3 regions of the Tumebacillus lipolyticus genome follow, and region 1 is predicted to be linked to each of the others. Evidence: riboswitches for the same ligand, from Rfam matches in the RefSeq annotation. Region 1 holds a riboswitch; each other region holds the start of a gene.
The links. Region 1 has a riboswitch for S-adenosylmethionine ahead of ACFSOY_RS03420 (aspartate kinase). Riboswitches for the same ligand answer to the same signal wherever they lie in the genome.
Positions count from the first base shown of each region.

Region 2: it holds a riboswitch for S-adenosylmethionine, as region 1 does, so the genes downstream of both, ACFSOY_RS16960 (2,3-diketo-5-methylthiopentyl-1-phosphate enolase) here and ACFSOY_RS03420 (aspartate kinase) in region 1, are expected to answer to the same signal.
Region 3: it holds a riboswitch for S-adenosylmethionine, as region 1 does, so the genes downstream of both, metH (methionine synthase) here and ACFSOY_RS03420 (aspartate kinase) in region 1, are expected to answer to the same signal.

Region 1 is NZ_JBHUIO010000002.1:892,678-899,895, reverse strand. Features, by position in the region: gene ACFSOY_RS03445 (shikimate dehydrogenase) at 1-367, shown strand, start outside; gene ACFSOY_RS03440 (Hsp20/alpha crystallin family protein) at 452-871, opposite strand; gene ACFSOY_RS03435 (thioredoxin family protein) at 992-1,303, shown strand; gene uvrC (excinuclease ABC subunit UvrC) at 1,365-3,149, shown strand; lysine riboswitch at 3,200-3,392, shown strand; gene ACFSOY_RS03425 (aspartate kinase) at 3,517-4,770, shown strand; SAM riboswitch class I at 4,840-4,958, shown strand; gene ACFSOY_RS03420 (aspartate kinase) at 5,062-5,826, shown strand; gene metX (homoserine O-acetyltransferase MetX) at 5,832-6,815, shown strand; gene ACFSOY_RS03410 (homoserine dehydrogenase) at 6,832-7,218, shown strand, end outside.
Region 2 is NZ_JBHUIO010000011.1:140,070-147,287, reverse strand. Features, by position in the region: gene ACFSOY_RS16975 (heavy metal translocating P-type ATPase) at 1-378, shown strand, start outside; gene ACFSOY_RS16970 (PCYCGC motif-containing (lipo)protein) at 412-1,008, shown strand; gene ACFSOY_RS16965 (pyridoxal phosphate-dependent aminotransferase) at 1,179-2,345, shown strand; SAM riboswitch class I at 2,427-2,539, shown strand; gene ACFSOY_RS16960 (2,3-diketo-5-methylthiopentyl-1-phosphate enolase) at 2,626-3,858, shown strand; gene ACFSOY_RS16955 (2-hydroxy-3-keto-5-methylthiopentenyl-1-phosphate phosphatase) at 3,897-4,577, shown strand; gene mtnB (methylthioribulose 1-phosphate dehydratase) at 4,574-5,251, shown strand; gene ACFSOY_RS16945 (1,2-dihydroxy-3-keto-5-methylthiopentene dioxygenase) at 5,300-5,836, shown strand; gene ACFSOY_RS16940 (hypothetical protein) at 6,163-6,480, opposite strand; partial or broken gene ACFSOY_RS16935 (RraA family protein) at 6,711-7,218, opposite strand, start outside.
Region 3 is NZ_JBHUIO010000002.1:1,137,152-1,144,369, forward strand. Features, by position in the region: gene selA (L-seryl-tRNA(Sec) selenium transferase) at 1-1,220, opposite strand, end outside; gene ACFSOY_RS04400 (glutamate-1-semialdehyde 2,1-aminomutase) at 1,378-2,673, shown strand; gene trxA (thioredoxin) at 2,790-3,119, opposite strand; gene ACFSOY_RS04410 (NifU family protein) at 3,148-3,381, opposite strand; gene ACFSOY_RS04415 (HD domain-containing protein) at 3,574-4,221, opposite strand; gene yunB (sporulation protein YunB) at 4,342-5,112, opposite strand; SAM riboswitch class I at 5,219-5,320, shown strand; gene metH (methionine synthase) at 5,408-7,218, shown strand, end outside.

The sequences.
Region 1 (7,218 bases):
GCGCCCCCGCGACGTGTCGAGGCGGGTGGCCACCTTGCGCGACGATGTGCTGGTGATCGAAGGCGGCCTAGTCGAAGTGCCGAGCGGTTGGGACGGCAAGCCCTTCTCGTTTGGGCTTCCGCACGGCATCGTCTACGCTTGCATGGCGGAGACGATGCTCCTCGCCTTGGAGCGACGCTTCGAATGCTTTACGCTCGGCAGGTCGATCGGGGTGGAGCAGGTGCGAGAGATCGACGCGCTCGCCCGCAAGCACGGCTTTCAACTGGCTGCCTTTCGCTCGTTTGAACAGCTGCTCACGCCAGAAGAGATTGTAAAAATCAAAGAGCGGGTCGATATGAAAAGAAAGAAAAAAATCCTTGCCCCTTAAAATTGGGCAGGGATTTTCAAGCGTCTGCCAGAATTTTTTTTTGATGGGAGTCTCAGTGAGGATAGGTCTCCGTGCGGATCAGCCTCATTGGAAGTCGACAGCGACGCGCGTCCCCGGTGGCTCGGTGCATTTGGGCAGGGTGACGATCAGCAGACCTCGCTTGTATGTTGCCGCAGCTCGCTCTTGATCGACGGTGACGGGGAGCGGAACGGTGCGCGAGAACTTCCCATAGATTCGCTCCGAGTAGAACAGCTCGTTTTCACCCTCTGTCGACAGTTCTCGGCTGAGTTCGCCTCGGATTGTGAGCGTCGTCCCTTGCACGAGCAATTTGATGTGTTCCGGATGTTGCAGGCCGGGGATCTCGGCGGTCACGACGATCGCCGCTTCTGTCTGGTGGACTTCCACCCGCGGGCCGAGATCCCCGTAAGGCATCAGCTTGTGCAGCAGGGGAAGCACTCCATCGTGGTAGAGATGGCGAATCCCGTCAATAGGTACAAGGTTCAATAGGATCACTCCTGTCCGATATATCTTGGTTCGATCGATGTGCGAGGGCCAGATATAGTATGGGTGATCTGCGCTTCATCGCATACATAGAGCCGATGTGTAGAGATGGGAGGGCTATAGTTGATTCGAAACGCCACCGATTCGAACTTTGATGAGCTGATCGCCAAAGGAACGGTGTTGGTCGAGTTCGGGGCGTCTTGGTGTGGGCCCTGCAGGATGCTGACCCCGATTCTCGAACAGCTGGATCGAGAGCTGTCAGGGCGGCTTGAGATCTTCAAAGTCGATGTGGATGTCGCAGGTCCGCTCGTCGTTCGCTTTGAGGTGATGAGCATCCCGCTGCTGGTGCTCTATCAGGGCGGTCGACCGATCGAGAGAATTCACGGCTTTCAGTCGAAAGAGGCACTGCTTGACCTGATCAGACCGCATCTCTGAGCATCGCGCGCAGGCGGTGCTTTTTTTGTGGTATGATCGAATGGGAGGAGGGGGGAGAGCGATGACAGAACGCGAACAGATTCGTGAAAAATTGAAGCTGCTGCCCGACCATCCGGGCGTCTATTTGATGAAAGATACGAGCGGCGAGATCATCTATGTCGGAAAGGCGAAAGTGTTGAAAAACAGAGTGCGTTCCTACTTCAACGGTGCGCACTCCGGCAAAACACAGCTTCTCGTCTCCAACATCGCCGATTTTGAATATATCGTCACCAACACCGAAGTGGAAGCTTTGGTGCTCGAAGGGACTTTGATCAAAAAGCATCGTCCTCTCTACAACATCAACTGGAAAGATGACAAGACATATCCCTACATCAAGATCACGGGCGATGAGCATCCGCGACTGGAGATCACGCGCCGCGTCTTGAAGGACAAGGGCAAATATTTTGGCCCCTACCCGAATGCGAGCGCAGCCACCGAGACGAAAAAGTTGCTCGACCGCCTGTACCCGCTGCGCAAATGCAAGACGATAAAAGACAAGGTCTGTCTGTACTATCATATCAACCAGTGCGTCGCTCCTTGTGAATTTCCGGTCGAACAGGAAACGTATGCGAGCATGATCAAAGAGATCAGCAAGTTCCTGAACGGCGGACACGAAGAGATCAAGAAGAGCCTGCAGGAGAAGATGATGCAGGAAGCAGAAGCGCTGAACTTTGAGCGCGCCAAAGAGCTGCGCGACCAGATCGGTCAGATCGATCGGGTGATGCAAAAGCAAAAGATGGATCTGCACGACAACGTGGATCGCGACATCTTCAGCTATCATTCGGATAAAGAATACATGTGTGTGCAAGTGTTCTACATGCGCCAGGGCAAGCTGATCGAGCGGGACAGCGAGATCTTCCACTTTCACGGCGAGGAGATGGAAGACTTTCTCTCCTATGTCGCGCAGTTTTACATCGACAACCACGACCTTCCAGATGAGATCTTGCTGCCGCGCGAAGGGGAAGGCACTGAGCTGATCGGACAGTGGCTGACCTCGGTCAAAGTGCGCTATCCGCAGCGCGGACCGAAAAAGCAGCTGGTCGATCTGGCGAACGAAAACGCGAGGATCGCGCTGGAAGAGCGCTTCAAGCTGATGGATCGCGATCAGAGCCGCACCGTCAAAGCGATCGAAGAGCTGGGCGACCTGCTGCTGATCAAGCCGCCGCGACGAATCGAGGCGTTTGACAACTCGAACATTCAAGGGGCAGATGCGGTGGCGGCGATGATCGTGTTTGATGACGGCCGCCCGAACAAGAAAGAATACCGCAAATACAAGATCAAGACGGTCGTCGGGCCGGATGATTACGCTTCGATGCAAGAGGTGGTGCGCCGCCGCTATACCCGCCTGCTCAAAGAGAACGCTCGCCTGCCCGATCTGGTCGTCATCGACGGTGGGAAAGGTCACATCAACGCGGCGCTTGAAGTGCTGGAAGATGAGCTCGGTCTCAACATCCCGGTCTGTGGGCTGGCCAAGGATGAGAAGCACCGCACGTCGCAGCTGTTCTTAGGCGACGATCCGACTCCGGTGCAGATCGACCGCACGTCGCAGGCGTTCTACCTGCTGACGAGGGTGCAGGAAGAGGTGCATCGGTTTGCGATCACCTTCCATCGGCAGCAGCATGGGAAGAATGCGATCCGCTCTTTGCTCGACGACATTCCGGGCGTCGGTGAAAAGCGTCGCAAGCAGCTGCTGAAGCACTTTGGCTCGCTGCCGGCGATCAAAGCGGCGAGCGTCGAAGAGTTTCGCAAAATCGGCATCGGCGACAAACTGGCCAAGGACATCCTCGCCTATCTTGCACAAGTGTAAGCGGTATGATAAAATCAACGGCAGTTAAATAGTACGACCTCATCTCTTGCGAGGTGAGTAGAGGCGCGATGAATCATCAGTACGGCGGGGAGAGTCCGAGCAGCTCTTAGAACCGTTGGGGAAAGGGATCATCGCCGAAGTCTGGGCAGCTTCCGGAGCGTCCACGGCTGGGTCTGCATCGAACAGGTGCAGGACTGTCACACCGAGACGACCCCCGTCTCGGTGTGGAGAACTATCTCACATTTGGGGAGAGAGGGATTACCACGACTATGCACAGCCATAGAAGCTGACCCTTCTATGGCTGTTTTTTGATTTCGTGACCCTCCGTCCCGATGGTGACAGATATGCAGATGGGAGTGGAGAAACTGTGGCATTGATCGTACAAAAATTTGGTGGCTCCTCCGTTGCCAACCCGGAGCGGATCAAGCGTGTCGCCAACCGTGTCGCGAAGACTGTGGCAGCGGGTCATCAGGTGGTGGTCGTCGTCTCCGCGATGGGTGACACGACAGATGATCTGATCGAGCTTGCGGAGCAACTGACCGAACGTCCGTCCGCTCGGGAGATGGACATGCTGCTCAGCACAGGCGAGCAGATTTCGATCGCGCTGCTGGCGCTGGCCGTTCAGGCGCTCGGTGTGGACAGCATCTCGCTGACGGGAGGCATGGCGGGGATCCTCACCGAGCCGATCGCGGGGAAGGCGCGGATCACCGACATCGTGCCGAGGCGCATCCTGAGCGAGTTGGCCGTAGATCGGGTGGTGATCGTCGCAGGCTTTCAAGGGATCAGCGAGATCGGTGACATCACGACGCTCGGACGGGGTGGTTCTGATACGACGGCGGTGGCGCTGGCAGCTTCCTTAAAGGCGGACCTCTGTGAGATCTATACGGATGTCGAGGGCGTCTACACCACCGATCCGCGCGTGGTGAAAGCGGCGCAGAAGCTGGACCGCATCTCCTACGACGAAATGCTCGAACTGGCCAACCTGGGAGCGGGCGTGTTGCATCCCCGGGCGGTGGAGTTTGCAAAACAGCATGGAGTGCCGCTGATGGTGCGCTCCAGTTTCCATGAAAAGACAGGCACGCTTGTGGAGGAGGAAGCACAGATGGAACAAGGAAGGATCGTCCGTGGGATCGCCCACGATCTCAATGTGGTAAAAGTCTCGCTGATCGGTGTGAAAAGTCGCAAGGGCAACCTGTACAGAATCTTCCAAGCGCTGGCAGAAGCGTCTGTCAACGTCGACATCATCGTCACCTCGGTCGTGCAGGACGGAGTGTCTGACATCTCGTTTACGATCGAGCATGGCGATCTGTCGGTGGCGCTTCCCGTGTTGGAGTCGCTGTTGCCCGAGTTTGGCGATCCGCTCATCGAACGAGAAGAAGAGCTGGCAAAAGTTTCGATCGTCGGTGCGGGGATGATCTCCAATCCAGGGGTGGCCGCCCAGATGTTTGGCGCGTTGGCAGAGGCGGAGATCGAGATCAAGATGGTTTCCACTTCGGAGATCAAAGTTTCCTGTGTCGTCGAAAAGAGCAGCGCGCTGGAAGCGGTGCGGGTTTTGCACACCTCTTTCGGCCTCGATGGGGCGGTGGAAGCGGTCGTCTCCGGCGTAAACGAGCTCGAATAACTGGAATTGACAGCCTTTTCGATGCATAGTAAGATAGAAACAACTTCATATTGATTGCAACTTACGAATCTCTTATCGAGAGCGGCGGAGGGACTGGCCCTATGAAGCCCGGCAACCTCGCCTGCATTTACTGAGCAGGCGAAGAGGTGCTAAATCCAGCAGACCATCACAGGTCTGGAAGATAAGAGGTGTGGAACCATTTATGGGACCCCCTCTTCTACATGAAGCGGGGGTTTTTGATTTGTCTCTTCAAATCGATGCCCCTGACAGACGAAACGGAGTGAACACAGGGTGGCATTGATCGTACAGAAATTTGGAGGCACCTCGCTCGCAGACCCTGAGCGCATCAGACGTGCAGCATCGCGCGTACAAAAGGCGGTGCAACAGGGCAATCAGGTGGTGGTCGTCGTCTCGGCGATGGGGCATACCACCGATCGGTTGCTCGCACAGGCGGAAGAGCTATGCGAGCGACCGTCTGCACGCGAACTCGACATGTTGTTGGTCACAGGAGAACAGGTGGCAGCCTCGCTGTTTGCCATCGCGCTGCAAGCGCACGACGTGCCGAGCGTCTCGCTGACAGGCGCGCTCGCAGGCATTCGCACAGAGGCGGATCATGGCAATGCGCAGATCTGCAAGATCGATCCGGCCCGAATCCATGCCGAATTGCAACAGGGCAAGGTAGCGATCGTCACCGGTTTTCAAGGGGTGACCGAGCAAGGCGATCCGACGACGCTAGGTCGGGGCGGCTCCGACACTTCGGCGGTGGCGCTGGCAGCCGCGCTCGGAGCAGAGCTCTGTGAGATCTGTACAGATGTGGACGGCGTGTACACCGCCGACCCGCGAGAGGTGCCGAGCGCGCAGAAGATCGAATTTCTCACCTATGACGAGATGATGGAGATGGCGGTGCTCGGCGCAGTCGTCCTTCATCCTCGGGCAGTGGAAACAGCAAAGCTTCATCGCGTTCCGGTGATCGTTCGCTCCTCCTTTCATGATGGGCATGGCACGCAGATCGGCATGGAGCCAAAGCGGCTGCAAAGCGTGTCTGAAGGAGTGTGAAGGTCATGGGGGGCTGTCAGACGTTTCGACTTGACCGATTCGCCCTTGAGGGCGGTGAACAGCTGCGCGATGTGAAGATCGCCTTTGAGACGTATGGGGAGTTAAATGCGCGAGGGGACAACGCGATTCTCGTCTGCCATGCGCTGACCGGCGACGCGCAGGCTGGCGTTTGGTGGGGATCGTTGATCGGGCCAGGCAAAACGCTGGACACAGATCGATATTATGTGATCTGCTCCAACGTGCTCGGCGGGTGCGCCGGCTCGACAGGACCGAGGTCGTGCGACCCGTTTCCGCTGATCACGATCCGAGACATGGTGCATGCGCAGAGGCGGCTGGTGGAAAGCATCGGCGTCACGAGCTTGCATGCGGTGATCGGCGGCTCGATGGGAGGTTTGCAGGCGATCGAGTGGGCGGTGACCTTTCCCTCGTTCGTCAAGCGCTGCATCCCGATCGCAACCTCCTGTCAGCTCTCTGCGCTCGCCATCGCTTACAACCATGTGATGCGAACGGCGATCAAGAGCGATGGGGTGAGCGGGCTTGCGCTCGCGCGGAAGATTGGCATGATCACCTACCGTTCTTTTGACCTCTTTCAAGAGCGTTTTGGCAGAGCGTCAAAACGGCCAGAAGCGCCGCTTGCGGAGCGGGTCTTTCAGATCGAAAGCTATCTTGAGCACATGGGTCAGAAGCTGATCGGACGCTTTGATGCGAACAGCTACCTCTGCCTGCTGAAAGCGATGGATCTGCACGATGTCGGACGCGACCGTGGGGGGATCGAAGCGGCGCTCGATCGGATCGAATCGGATGTGCTATGGATTGGGATCAACACAGACCACCTCTACCCGGCACAGGAGCAGCGCGACTGGGCAAACCGCATCGCGGAGCGCGGAAAGCGAGTGATCTACCGGGAGATCGAATCACCGTTCGGCCACGACGCCTTTTTGATCGAAGGCGAGCAGATGAGCAGATTTGTTGGAGAATTTTTATCATGATGGAGGAGTGGAGAAGATGGGAAAAAAGCAAGTTCGAGTAGGGCTGTTAGGATTGGGCACCGTCGGCGGTGGCGTGTACAAAACCCTGTTGAAAAACAGAGAGACGATCCTCACCCGCACCGGCTGTGAAGTGGAAGTGGTCAACATTCTGGTGCGCGATCGGGAGAAGGAGCGCGGGTTTGACGTGGATGCGAAACGGCTGACCCTTGAGCCGGAGAACTTGCTCAAGGATGAGACGATAGACATTTATATTGAAGTGATCGGCGGCATTCATCCGACCAAGGAAATCATCGAACAGGCGCTGCGGAGCAAGCGGCATGTCATCACAGCCAACAAAGAGCTGATGGCCAAACACGGTGCTGATCTGCTCCGATTGGCTCAAGAAAATGAAGTCCATCTGCTG
Region 2 (7,218 bases), on a different contig from region 1:
AAATTGGAGCGCATCTCCGAACTGAAACAGCGTCATCGACTTGTCGCGATGGTCGGTGATGGCATCAACGACTCACCCGCGCTAGCAGCGTCAGACATCGGAATCGCGATGGGGGGAGCAGGGACGGATATTGCGCTGGAGACAGCAGACATCGTCTTGATGTCGGATGACATCGGGAAATTGCCGTTCACCGTTCGGCTCAGCCGCATTGCGCTGCGCATCATCAAACAAAACATCTGGTTTTCCTTGCTTGTCAAGCTCGCTTTCTTACTGCTGACCATCGCAGGTCTTTCCAACCTTTGGATGGCCGTGTTTGCAGATACAGGAGCGGCGCTGCTCGTCATCTTGAACGGCATGAGATTGATCAGAGTTCGATAAAGGATTCCCACAAAGCAGGAGGAAGCAGTGACGATGAAAAAGTTGACCAAGATCATGGTTGCCAGCCTGTTGACCCTCACGGTCGCGACAGGCTGTGGTACAACGGAGAAGACCGCGCAGAACGATGAGCATGCAGGGCATGATCATCCTGCGACGAACAACGGCGGAAGCGGCAGCACCGGACACCCTGCCGGTGCACAAGCAGAAGCGTACAAAACGCTGAAAGTTGGCGAGTCTGTCAAGCTGACGACGATCGGCGACCTGCAGGAGGCGACGGCAAACAAGACGAGCCTCCCCGCTTTCCTGATGAACAAAAACGCCAAAATGAAAGACTCGTATAAAGCGGCTGTCGAAAATGTGGACATCCTGCAATACATCCCCTGCTACTGCGGATGCGGCGAGCACGCAGGGCATATGAGCAACGCGGAGTGCTTCGTTCGCGATGTGCGCCCAGATGGCGTGGTGGTCTGGGACGACCACGGCACCCGTTGCGACACCTGCATGAACATCGCGCTGAAAGCGGCGGAGATGAAAGAAGAGGGCAAAACGGTCAAAGAGATTCGCACCTACATCGATGAAAAATACAAAAAAGGCTATGCGAAACCTACCCCCACGCCGATGCCTTCCTAATGGCGAAAAGAGGCTGTTGACCTGTTCAACAGCCTCTTTTTGCGCGCATATCTGAGCGAAGCGCACAGAACTGTCAGGTTGCTCGCTCATTTTTTGACTTGTCTTTCGATTTCAACTCGTCGTATAGTATGTAGCGAGCGATTTATTTTTTCAGAAAGGGGTATTCACCCATGAACATACAATCGGCCGACCGCCTGCGCGGACTGCCCACCCAATTTTTTTCGACGATGGTCGCAAAGGTTAACGCCTCCATCGCCCAAGGTCACGATGTGATCAACCTCGGTCAAGGCAATCCAGATCTGCCGACGCCTGCGCACATCGTGGAGTCGTTGCGACAGGAAGTGCTCGATCCGATCACCCATCGCTATCCGCCGTTCTCCGGCCTCTTTGAGCTGAAGCAGGCGATCGCCGACTGGTACAAGGCGGAGCATGATGTCGACCTCGATCCGGCGACCGAGGTGGCGATCCTCTTCGGCGGGAAGACAGGGCTCGTCGAGATCTCCCAATGCTTGCTCAATCGAGGAGATGTCTGCTTGGTGCCCGACCCGGGCTATCCAGACTACTGGTCGGGTGTGGCGCTCTCCGGCGCTGAGATGGTGATGATGCCGCTGCTGCGCGACAACTCGTTTCTGCCCGACTACAGCCAGATTCCGGCGGACAAGCTGGCCCAAGCGAAGTTGATGTTCCTCAACTATCCGAACAATCCGACCTCTGCTGTTGCGCCGCGCGCCTTTTACGAGGACACGGTGCGGTTTGCTGAGCAGAACAACATCGTGGTCGCCTCCGATTTCGCCTATGGCGCTATCGGGTTTGATGGAGAGAAGCCGGTGTCCTTCCTGCAAACGCCAGGCGCAAAAGAGGTGGGCGTCGAGTTTTACACCCTCTCCAAAACGTACAACATGGCGGGCTGGCGCGTGGGCTTTGCGCTGGGCAACCAAGAGGTGATCCGCCTGATCAACCTGATCCAAGATCATTACTACGTCTCGTTGCCAGCGTTCATCCAACGCGCGTCGGTCACCGCGCTCAGCTCTTCGCAGGAGTGCGTGCGCGAGCTGGCAGCGACGTACCAGCGCCGCCGCGACGTGTTTGTCGGCGGGTTGCGCGAGGCGGGGTGGGACGTCTTGACCCCGCGTGGCTCCTTCTTCACTTGGGTGCCCGTGCCCAAAGGGTTCAAATCGGTCGATTTTGCCAACACGCTGCTCGAACAGGCGCATGTGATGGTAGCACCTGGGGTCGGGTTTGGCCCGAGCGGCGAAGGATATGTGCGCGTCGGCCTGCTGACAGATGAGGCGCGATTGCAGGAAGCGGTCGATCGGATGTGCAGGATTTCCCTCTGATCAATTTTTCGCAAAAGTCATTGACACCGCCCGTCGTTAGCTGTAATATCGTCTACAGAACTTTTCACACATATATGACAACTCTTATCCAGAGCAGGCGGAGGGACTGGCCCTACGATGCCCGGCAACCGGTTTTCATCAGCGTATGATCACACGGTGCTAATTCCTACAGGAAGAATCCTGAAAGATAAGAGGCTGAAGATCAATTTCTGCGCCTCTTTCTTTACATGGAAAGAGGCTTTTTATATTGGAAAAACACCGATAGAGGAGGATGTGCCTCGTGAACGCACCTGAGTTCGTCCACGTCACCTATCTGGCTCACGGCAAGCCAGGCACAGATTGGCAGAAAAAAGCGCAAGGGATCGCGGTCGGCCTGACGGTCGGCTCGTGGACCGACCTTCCGGAAGCGCGCAAAGAGTCGATGCAAAAGCATCTCGGCCATGTCGTGGCGGCAGAGGAGATCGGGGGAGGGGCGGATGGTCAAAGCGCAGCGCTGCTGACCATCGCCTATCCGACGATCAACTTCACGCCAGATGTCCCGGCGCTGCTCACCTCCGTGTTCGGCAAGCTGTCGATGGACGGTCAGATCAGGCTCCTCGACCTGCAGCTGCCCGAACGGTTTCGCCAGCAGTTTCCCGGTCCGAAATATGGGATCGACGGAATTCGCCAACAGCTTGGCGTGCAGGATCGCCCGCTGTTGATGAGCATCTTCAAGTCGGTGATCGGCTATGACATCGATGCGCTGGCAGAAGCGTTCTACCAACAGGCGCTCGGCGGCGTCGACTTGGTGAAGGATGATGAGATCTTTTTTGACGAGACGTACGCTCCGTTTGAACAGCGGATCGAAGCGTGTCGGAAAGCGGTAGAGCGGGCGAGCGAACAGACCGGAAAGCACACGCTCTACGCGGCCAACCTGACCGGGCCGGTCACCGAGATTTTTGACAAGGCGAAGCGGGCGGTGGACGCAGGCGCCAGCGCGCTCCTGCTCAACGTGCTGACCTACGGGTATGACGTGCTGCATCGATTGGCTGCCGATCGGGCGATCACAGTCCCGATCATGGCGCATCCGGCGCTTGCAGGTGCGATGTACCCTTCCGCACAGTACGGGATTGCAGCTCCGGTGTTGCTCGGCAAGCTGATGCGGGCGGCAGGAGCAGATTTTGTGCTCTACCCTTCCGCCTACGGTTCGGTCGCGCTCGAACGAGCGGAGACGCTGAAGATCGCCTCCGCCTTGCGCGAAGAGCAGAGCGGCGTGCATCGGTCATTTCCCGTTCCGTCAGCTGGCATCCACCCGGGGTTGGTGCCGTTCTTGTACGAAGACCTCGGCAACGACCAGATCATCAACGCCGGCGGCGGCATTCACGGACATCCGCAAGGGGCGGCAGCAGGTGGACGCGCTTTTGGGGCGGCGATCGAAGCGGTGGTAGCCGGGCGAACGCTGACCGAGGCGGCAGAGACATCGGAGGAATTGCGCACCGCGCTTACACTGTGGGGCAACCCGAGCACTCGATAGATTCAGAGCGAAATTGAAAGCGAAGGAGTCAGACTATCATGAGCAAATCGATCGCGATCTTCTGTGATTTTGACGGCACGATCACCGAGCGGGACATGATCATCACGATCATGGAGCAGTTCGGCGCGCCCGGTTGGGAGGCGATAAAGGATCAAATTCTTGGACAAGAGGTTACGATCCAAAGCGGCGTCGGACAACTGTTCGCCGGCATCTCCTCCGACAAGCGGGAGGAGATCGCAAGCTACGCGGCAGAAGTTGCGGCGATTCGCCCAGGGTTTCCTGAATTCCTCACCTTTTGCCAAGAGCGGAACATCGACTTTTGGGTGACGAGCGGCGGCATCGACTTTTTCGTCCTGCCCCTGCTCGCTCCCTATCAGATCGAGAACCCGATCTACTGCAACGGAAGCAGTTTTGCGGGCGAGAACATCGAGATCCTCTGGCCGCACAGCTGTGATGAGCAGTGCGAAAACGGCTGTGGGATGTGCAAGCCGTCCGTGCTGCGCAAGTTTCCAGACGAGCGGACGTTCAAAGTGGTGATCGGCGACTCCATCACCGATCTGCAGGCGGCCAAGCAGGCAGACTTCGTGTTGGCCCGCGCGCTGCTCTTGCAGAAATGTCAGGAGCTCGACCTGCCGCATGCGGAGTTTGCAACTTTTTACGATTGCATCAGCGCCTTGCAAGACTTGATCGACAAACTGAAGGAGGAGGTTCTGTCATGAGCCAAACATTTTTTCAAGAAGATCGTTTCCGCATCGCGGAACAGTTGGTGAACGTGTCGAGAAACTTTGCGGAAAAAGGCTGGTTCCCAGCGACCAGCGGCAACCTGTCTGTCAAGCTGAATCAAGATCCTTTGATGTTTGGCGTGACCGCCAGCGGCCGTGACAAAGAGAGCCTGACCATCCACGACATCCTGTTTGTCGACGGGGACTCCAAGGCGCTCGAACCGACTTCGCTCAAGCCGTCTGCCGAGACGCTGGTACACGCCGAAGTGTACAAGAAGATCGGGGCGGGGGCAGGCGCGGTGTTGCACGTGCACACGATCTACAACAACCTGATCTCCGAGGTGTATGCGGAGCAAGGCTCGGTGACCATCACCGACATGGAGCTGATCAAAGGGCTGAACATCTGGGAAGAGGGCGCGACGATCGAGGTGCCGATCGTTGAGAATTTTGCCGATATTCCGAAACTGGCAGCCGAGATCGGCAAGCGCCTCGACCCGCGCGTGCCGGGCGTCCTGATCCGCAAGCATGGCATCTACGCTTGGGGCGAAGATGTGGCGGCAGCGAAGCGCCACGTCCAAGCTTTCGAGTTTATGTTCCAATACCAGTTCCTGTACCAGCAATTCTTGCGCTCCGGCAATGCAGCACAGCTCGCCGTTGCAAACGCGCTGTAGAGCGAATCAAAGATAACCAGGGAATTGAACCACAGAGGAGGAAATCGCATGCCGTCCATCCGCTTTGTTGAATCGAACGAACGCATCGAAGGTGTTGAACAAGTCTCTGCCTACCTGAACACGCAAGGGATCGTCTACGAACATTGGGACATCTCGAAGCTCCCGACCGAGCTGAAAGAAGACTACCAGGTGACCTCTGAGCTGCAAGCGGCGATCCTCGACACGTTCCGCCCGGAGATCGACGCCCTGTCGGAGAAGCGAGGGTACAAATCGTCCGACATCGTCGTGCTGTCCGACCAGACGCCCAACTTGGAAGACCTGCTGACCAAGTTTAAAGACGAGCATCATCACACGGAGGACGAAGTTCGTTTCATCGTCGATGGCGAGGCGATCTTCACGCTGAAAGGGCCGAACGATGACACGTACTATGACGTGTTCCTGTACCCGGGCGACCTGATCTCCGTGCCGACGAATACGCGTCACTGGTTCACCCTGACGGAGTTGCGCAAGGTGAAGGCGATTCGCATTTTTGAGAGCAAGGATGGCTGGGTTGCGGTGTATGATGAGAGCGAGTTGGGGAAGTAAGGCGTAGGCGAATGATTTGGTAAGCGATAGAGTGTTGCTCACCACGACGAAATGAGTCTGAGAATCGCTAGTGCGGTTTGACGGAACGACGAGTTCGTTGGGGGAAGGTAGCGTGTTGAACCCCTCCGAAGGTAAACATCGGAGGGGTTTTTGTGTCGAGGGGATGAGATTAGTCGTAGCTGTGGCGATCGGCGAAATATGCCACTAAATCCAGATGGCTCGTAAGGGTACAGAACCTACGACCCGATCGAAAAGGGATTCGGAAGTGTTTGCTTCCGAATCCCTTTTGTAAAAAAATATTCTAGTTTGCTAGTTGGCTTAAAAACTTAGATATGGATATAGCCTTCGTAAGCCACTTTCGTTTTCTCTCCTACGATTTCAATGGAAGAGATATCGGCGTAGAGCCAACCTTCATAGTTCCCGTCCGTATACCAAATTTTCTCCGGGGCTTTACCAAAATCATAATAGCGAACGACTCTCACCCATTTTTGGACAGCGAGAGGAGTAATTTGAGCAGCCTGAACGCTTACACCAGCTGACAACTCAGGCGCAGTGGTATTCACGGTACCAGCCGCATTGGCGGGCGACGTAAGGACAAGCGCAGAAGTAATCGCAAACAGACCCATGAGCATTTTCTTTTTCAAATCGAAACACTCCCTTTTCAATTATTGTATTACTAATATGATAATAATATAGTTTAATTGAAATATCAATGTATTATCTTGTATGGTGGTTGGGTAAGTAATGCAAGTATCCTCCTATCCTACTTAAAGGGGGGGTTACATAGGTGCCTGAATCTGCTCCTAGAAACTACGGCAAGGAATACAGCGGAGGGGTGCGAGTCATTTTTTATTGGAAAATATACATATGCCCAATTTTTGGACAGCATGTTGTCGATGTAGCGTAGGATCTCCTCGAGGCTATCGGGAACTTGAGCAGCTCGTTGCTCATCAAACGTGAGACGCTTCAGCGCTTTTTCCAAGACTTCGTTCTCGATCGCCTGTGGTATGACAACGACGCCATCCGCATTGCCTACGATAATATCCCCTGGTCAAACCGAAACACCTCCGCAGGAGATCGGAACGTTGACTTCATCCATCCCTGCCTTGCCGGAAGCAGCTACTGTTGCACCCTTGCAAAAAATGGGGAAATTCAGCACCTTGCATCCTCGAACATCGCGAATGAAGCCATCGAGGACGAGACCTGCGATTCCAAGCGTTTGCGCCATACTGAGGATAAAGTTACCTGTAATCGCTCTGTATGCGTCACCTTTGACATCGACCACGAGGACATTGCCTGGTTGGGTTTCCCGGATCTCTTTTAGGAATGCAAATTGTCTCCAACAGGCAACTTGACAGGGAATGCTCGACCTACTATGGTCA
Region 3 (7,218 bases), 240 kb from region 1:
AGCTCTTCGGTCGGCAACGAGCCTCCGCCAACCTGAGACAGGCCTGGCTCGATCGCCACCTCTGCCCGATCGCTAAACACGGTGCGAAGACCCTCGCACAGACGCTCCGCCTCTTGCTCCATCGAGTCTGGGGTCCGCAGCAGCATCCACAGCGTCGGGTTCTCGCGCTTTGCCAGCTCATCGTCCAGATATAGTCGCAACGTGGCTTCCAGAGCGGCCAGCGTCAGCTTGTCCACGCGAAGAGCTCGCGTCAGTTGGTTTTTCTTTAATCGCTGGATATATTCCTGCTTCCCGACGATAATTCCCGCCTGTGTCGCACCGAGCAGCTTATCGCCGGAGAACGAGCAGAGATCGACACCCGCCTGCACCGTCTCTCGCACCGTCGGCTCATCTCCGATGCTGTGCGCTTGCAGATCGAACAGCGACCCGCTGCCGAGATCCTCATAGACGGGGATGTTGTGCGCATGGGCCAGCGCCACCAAGTCGGACATCTGCGGTTGGTAGGTAAAGCCGACCACGCGGAAGTTGCTGGTGTGCACGCGCATGATCAGCGCCGTGTCTTCGGCGATCGCTCGCTCATAGTCGCTCTCGCGCGTCTTGTTCGTCGTGCCGACCTCGACCAGCTGGGCACCGCTCGCCTGCATCACCTCGGAGACGCGAAACGATCCGCCGATCTCCACCAGCTGCCCGCGAGAGATGATCACGCTCTTCCCTTTCGCCATCTCGGTCAGCACCAGCAGGACGGCAGCCGCGTTGTTGTTGACGACAAGCGCCGCCTCGGCGCCAGTCAGGTCACAGATCAGCCGCTCCACATGCTGGTAGCGGGACCCGCGCTCCCCCGTGCTCAGATCCAGCTCCAGATTGGTATATCCTCTGGCAGTCGCCTCGATCGCCTCGATCGCAGCCTCGGCGAGCGGAGCCCGCCCCAAGTTGGTGTGCAGCACGACGCCCGTCGCGTTGATCACCGCCCGGTAGTTCAGATCGAACTGCCGATTCACTCGCTCGGCCACGCGGTCTGCCAACAGATCGAGGTCTGCCTCCACCGCCTGATCCCCTTGCAGGATCTTGGCCCGCACCTCGGCGATCACATCGCCGCAAGCGCTCGACACCAGCTTGTGCCCACGCCGGTCGGCCAGCTGCTTGCACAGCGGGTGGGAAAGCAACAGATGAACGGCTGGCAGACGGCGCAATCGCTCCGCTTCGCTCTTTTCGATTCGCATAACGCCCCTCCCCATCTCAGTTCCATGCTACCATCTTACCTGATCCTGACAGGTTTTAAAACGCAAAACAGCGCATCCCCCACCTGCCAATCAGGTATGACGGCTCCTGATTTTTTTGGTACGATAGGAAATGGTAAAAGAAAGGTGGAGATTCTAGGTGACTACACATGATCGTTCCACATCGGAACGTTACTATGAAGAAGCGCAACAGGTGATCGTCGGCGGCGTCAACTCGCCCTCTCGCTCCTACAAAGCGGTCGGCGGCGGTGCGCCTGTGTTTATGGAGCGCGGCGAAGGCGCCTACCTGTACGATGTGGACGGCAACCGCTACATCGACTATCTGGCCGCCTACGGTCCGCTGATTCACGGACATGGCAACAAACACGTGGCAGAAGCGATCTCTTGCGCCGCTCACAACGGTGTTCTGTACGGAACGCCGACCAAGCTGGAGATTGAGCTGGCGACGATGCTCCAAGCGGCGATTCCATCGCTTGAGAAAGTTCGCTTCGTCAACTCGGGAACGGAAGCGGTGATGACCTGCATCCGCGTCGCCCGCGCGTATACGGGCCGCACGAAGATCATGAAGTTTGCCGGCTGTTACCACGGCCATTCTGACCTCGTGCTCGTCGCAGCAGGCTCTGGGCCTTCGACGCTCGGCATCCCCGATTCGGCGGGCATCCCCCAGTCGATCGCAGACGATATGATCACCGTGCCGTTCAACGACCTGTCAGCTTTTGAAGCGGCGCTGGAAAAGTGGGGCGATCAGACGGCTGCCGTCTTGGTCGAGCCGATCGTCGGCAACTTCGGCATCGTCGCACCCGAGTCTGGATTCCTGAAAGGGATCAACGATCTCGCGCACAAACATGGCGTGCTGGTCGTCTACGATGAGGTGATCACCGCCTTCCGCTTCCAATATGGCGGCGCACAAAATCTGCTCGGAGTGACACCCGACATGACGGCGCTCGGCAAGATCATCGGCGGCGGTTTGCCGATCGGCGCATACGGCGGCCGCGTCGACATCATGGAGCAGGTCGCACCGCTCGGCCCTGCTTACCAAGCGGGCACGATGGCGGGCAACCCAGCCTCGATCGCCGCAGGGATCGCCTGCCTCGAAGAGCTGCAAAAGCCGGGCACCTATGAGCGGATGGGCGATCTGGGCCGATTGCTCGCCGAGGGTCTGCTGCAATCGGCGCGCAAATATGGGCACAAGGTGACGCTCAATCGCATCGGCGGCGCGTTCGCCCTGTACTTCACCGAGCAGCCGGTGACAAATTATGAGGATGCGCAAGCGGCAGACGGTGAGAAGTTCGCCCGCTTTTTCCACCTGTTGCTCGACGAGGGAATTCTGCTTGCACCCTCCAAGTATGAAGCTTGGTTTGTCTCCACAGCGCATACGCCGGAGGACATCGCCTTCACGCTGGTCGCTGCCGACCGCGCTTTTTCCAAACTGTAGACGTCAAAAGCACCGCTGCCGAGATCTTCCCGATCTGTCAGCGGTGCTTTTTCGTGTCAGATGCAATTCGATCAAAAAGAAGGCACCGCCTCGGGGGTGCCTTCATCAGTTCTCGCTTACAGAACGCCGGACAGTTCACTCAGCAGATCGTTTTTGGACTTGTAGCCCACGATCGTCTTCACAACCTCGCCCTTTTGGAACACGAGCATGGTCGGGATGGACATCACGCCGAACTTCTGCGTGGTCACTTGGTTTTCGTCGATGTTCAGCTTGCCGATCGCCAGCTTGCCAGCCGTCTCGGAAGCAACATCTTCGAGAACGGGAGCGAGCATGCGGCACGGGCCACACCAAGTTGCCCAGAAATCGACGAGGATCGGAGTTTCCGAATCCTTGATCGACTGTTCAAAGTTTGCATCGGTGATCGTCAAGATTGCTTCAGATGCCATGGGTTCATACCTCCGTACAAAAAGGAAATTATACTGCGACTACTTCTCTGATCTCAGGAACAGATGCGCGGATCGTGCGCTCGATGCCCATCTTCAGGGTCATCGTGCTCATCGGGCAACCGCCGCAAGCGCCAGTCATGCGGATTTGCGCGATGCCAGTCTCACCGTCTACTTCAACCAGTTCAGCATCGCCGCCGTCCGCTTGCAGACCTGGGCGAATCTTGTCGAGTGCTTCTTGAACGCGTGTGCGAAGATCTTCCATCGTGAATGCCTCCATTTCGTTCTTCCAATTGTCATTCTGTGCATACGCAACTAGTATAGGCGGAAGAAATACCGCTCATTCGATGCGCCGCACCTTGTTTTTATTTTACCCTAGTATAGAAAACGTGGGAAGGATTGTATGTGACCTGTGTTACATCTCTTTTTCTATTCTATTCGCACCGAACGCGATTGTTCACCGTTTTCCTTCCCATTCCTCATAAAATTGTTCCAAGAAAGCTTCCATCACCTGATGTCGCCCCTCCGCCATCCGCTTGGCATACGGCGTGTTCATCAGCTCTTTGAGCTTGAGCAGCTTTTCATAAAAATGGTTGATCGCGGTCGACTTGCCCTTGCGGTACTCCTCGCGGGTCATGGCGGTGCGCGGCTTCAGATGCGGATCGTGCGCCAGCTGTCCCTTTGCCCCCGAATAGGCGAACGTGCGGGCGATTCCGACCGCCCCGAGCGCATCGAGACGATCCGCATCCTGCACGACCGCACCTTCCAGCGTGCGCATGCCTGAACGGTCGCCCCCTTTGAACGACATCGTCGAGATGATCTCCATCACGTGCTCGATCACCGCTTCGTCTGCGCCCTGTCGCGCCAGCCATCCCCGCACCTTGGCCAATCCGACCGCTTCGCTCTCGTTCAGCTTCTCATCGGCGATGTCGTGCAGGAGCGCCGCCAACTCGACGACCAAAAGGTCGGCACCCTCCGCTTCGCCAATTTTTTTGGCCGTCTGCCACACTCGATAGATATGCCAGTAATCATGACCTGAGCTATCCTGCCCCAATTCTTCCTGCACATACCGCTCGGCTGCTAAGATGATCTCTCTTTGCTTCATCGCTCTTCCTCCTGCGTGCGTCTGCTGTGATTTCGTCTCCGATCGCGAGCGCTCTCCGCTACCAGTTTACCAGTTTTTGTGCAGGGTGCAACATTCACTGCCGCCGAAGAACGACAGCGGTCATTCCCCCTCCCCGCTCGCCTCCGCGTCCTTGTCTCCTTCCCCCTCCTCATCTTTCAGCTTGGGCAGGGTGATCGACGGCAGCGGCATCTGCTGGCTCGACGTGGTGGAACCGACCGTCTCCCCTTTGGCGTTAAACACCATCTGCGGCACATCGCCGACCAAAAAGAGATAGGCGATCGGCACTTTCGTCCGCACTTCTGACGGGGTGGTCGCAAACGGGACGATCACCGACGTATGGACATCGATATCAAGATAGAGGATGTGCACCGTCTGGTTGATCCCCTCCTCCTTCGTCTCCCATCCGATCTCCGACTTGACGTTGCCGACCGGCTCGATCGTCACCGGGATGTCTGGGCCAAACTGGGACAGAAAGGGCGAGCCGACCGCCTGCCCGACCGGGATGTACATCTTTTTCTCCTGCAGGTTCTGCAAGACGCCCTGAATGCTTTTCGTCACTTCGTTTTGAATGCGCGACGCTTCGACCATATTAAAGTATCCGGCCGTCACCTTGCCGCCGCTATTCGTCTTCAAATCGATCAGCTTGCTGTAGTTCGTCTCCTCGGAGATCCGCTCGACGATCGAGTTGTTGATCGCCTCTGTCGCGATGTGCCGCGAGTTCTCCTCCGCCACTTTGATAAAGGTGGGACGCAGGTTGTGCTCCACAAAATAGATGCTCTGCAAGATGAAGAACACGAACAGGACGAGCAGGGAGAACAGGATCAAGCGCCAGTTGAGTCGCTTCTTCGCACCTCTGATCTTCATCGCCATCCCGCTTCCTCCTCTCCTCGTACTCATCTCTATGCGGACGATCATCAAACAATCCATTGACACATCCCTTTCAAAGGTGATAGTATCAGTCCAACAACATAAGGAACTCTTATCCAGAGAGGCGGAGGGAACTGGCCCTGTGAAGCCTCGGCAACCTTTTTGATCAGGTGCTAATTCCAGCAAAGCAATTCGCTTTGGCAGATAAGAGAGGACTCGTAGGAAAACGTACACTACCCTCTTCTTGGCAGCCGAGAAGAGGTTTTTTTATGCCCGAATCAGAGGAGGAACCACCAGTATGAGCTCAGTGCCGATACAGACCCAACTCACCCGCAAGATCCTCATCCTCGATGGAGCGATGGGAACGATGCTACAGCAGGAAAACTTGACCCCCGACGACTTTGGCGGCGACGAATTAGACGGGTGCAACGAGAATCTCGTCCTGACGCGTCCCGATGTGATTCAGAAAATTCATGAAGCATACTTAGAAGCGGGCGCCGACATCATCGAGACCAACACGTTCGGCGCTACCTCGCTCGTGCTGGCCGAATACGATCTCGCCGCCAAGACGGACGAGATCAACCGCGAGGCTGTTCGACTCGCCAGAGCGGCGGTCGCCAACTACTCGACACCAGAATGGCCGCGCTATGTGGCCGGCGCGATCGGTCCGACGACCAAGTCGCTGTCGGTGACCGGAGGGGTCACGTTCGACGAGTTGGTCGCGACCTATTATCAACAGGCGCGAGCGCTGGTGGAGGCGGGCGCAGACGTGCTGCTCTTGGAGACGATCCAGGACACGCTGAACGTCAAGGCGGCCAGCATCGGCGTGCGCCGCGCCTTCGAGGAGCTCGGGCAGGAACTTCCGGTGATGATCTCCGGCACGATCGAGCCGATGGGCACGACGCTCGCCGGGCAGAACATCGAATCGTTCTACATCTCCTTGGAGCACCTGCGCCCGATCTCGATCGGCCTGAACTGCGCGACCGGACCGGAGTTTATGCGCGATCATCTGCGCTCCCTGTCGGAGCTCGCCCAGTGTGCCGTCTCCTGCTATCCGAACGCCGGGCTGCCCGACGAGGACGGTCACTACCATGAGACGCCGCAAGGGTTGGCCAAAAAGCTGCGCGGCTTTGCGGAAAAGGGCTGGCTGAACATCGCCGGGGGCTGTTGTGGCACCACGCCCGCCCACATCCGCGCGCTTCACGAAGAGTTGAGCACCGTGACCCCGCGCACCGCGCAACAGTCGCACGCGCCTGCCGTCTCCGGCATCGAGACGGTGTTTGTCGAGCCGGACAACCGTCCGCTGATCGTCGGCGAGCGAACCAACGTGCTCGGCTCGCGCAAGTTTCGCAACCTGATCGTCGAAGGCAAATATGAGGAAGCGTCCGAGGTTGCCCGCGCCCAGGTGAAGAAAGGTGCTCACGTGATCGACGTCTGTCTGCAGGACCCGGACAGAGACGAGCATCAGGACATGGAGTCGTTCCTCAACTTCGTAACCAAAAAGATCAAGACGCCGCTGATGATCGACTCGACCGATCCGACCGTCTTCGATCTGGCGCTCAAACATGTGCAAGGCAAAGCGATCCTCAACTCGATCAACCTAGAGGATGGCGAAGAGAAGTTTGCCGAGGTCGTTCCGTTGATCAAGCGCTATGGCGCCGCTGTGGTCGTCGGCACGATCGACGAGCAGGGCATGGCGGTCACTCGCGAACGCAAGCTGGAAGTGGCCAAGCGCTCCTACGATCTGCTGGTCGGCAAATACGGAATGAATCCTCAAGATCTGATCTTCGACCCGCTGGTCTTCCCCTGCGGCACTGGCGATGAGCAGTACATCGGGTCCGCCCCCGAGACGATCGAGGGCATTCGCCTGATCAAAGAAGCGCTGCCCGAATGTCAGACGATCCTCGGGGTCTCCAACGTTTCTTTCGGCTTGCCGGGCGCCGGCCGCGAAGTGCTGAACGCGGTGTTCCTCTATCACTGCACCAAGGCGGGGCTCGACTATGCGATCGTCAACTCCGAGAAGCTGGAGCGCTACGCCTCGATCCCGGAAGAAGAGCGCAAGATGTCTGAGGAGTTGCTCTTCCAGATCGACGATGAGAAATTGGCCCG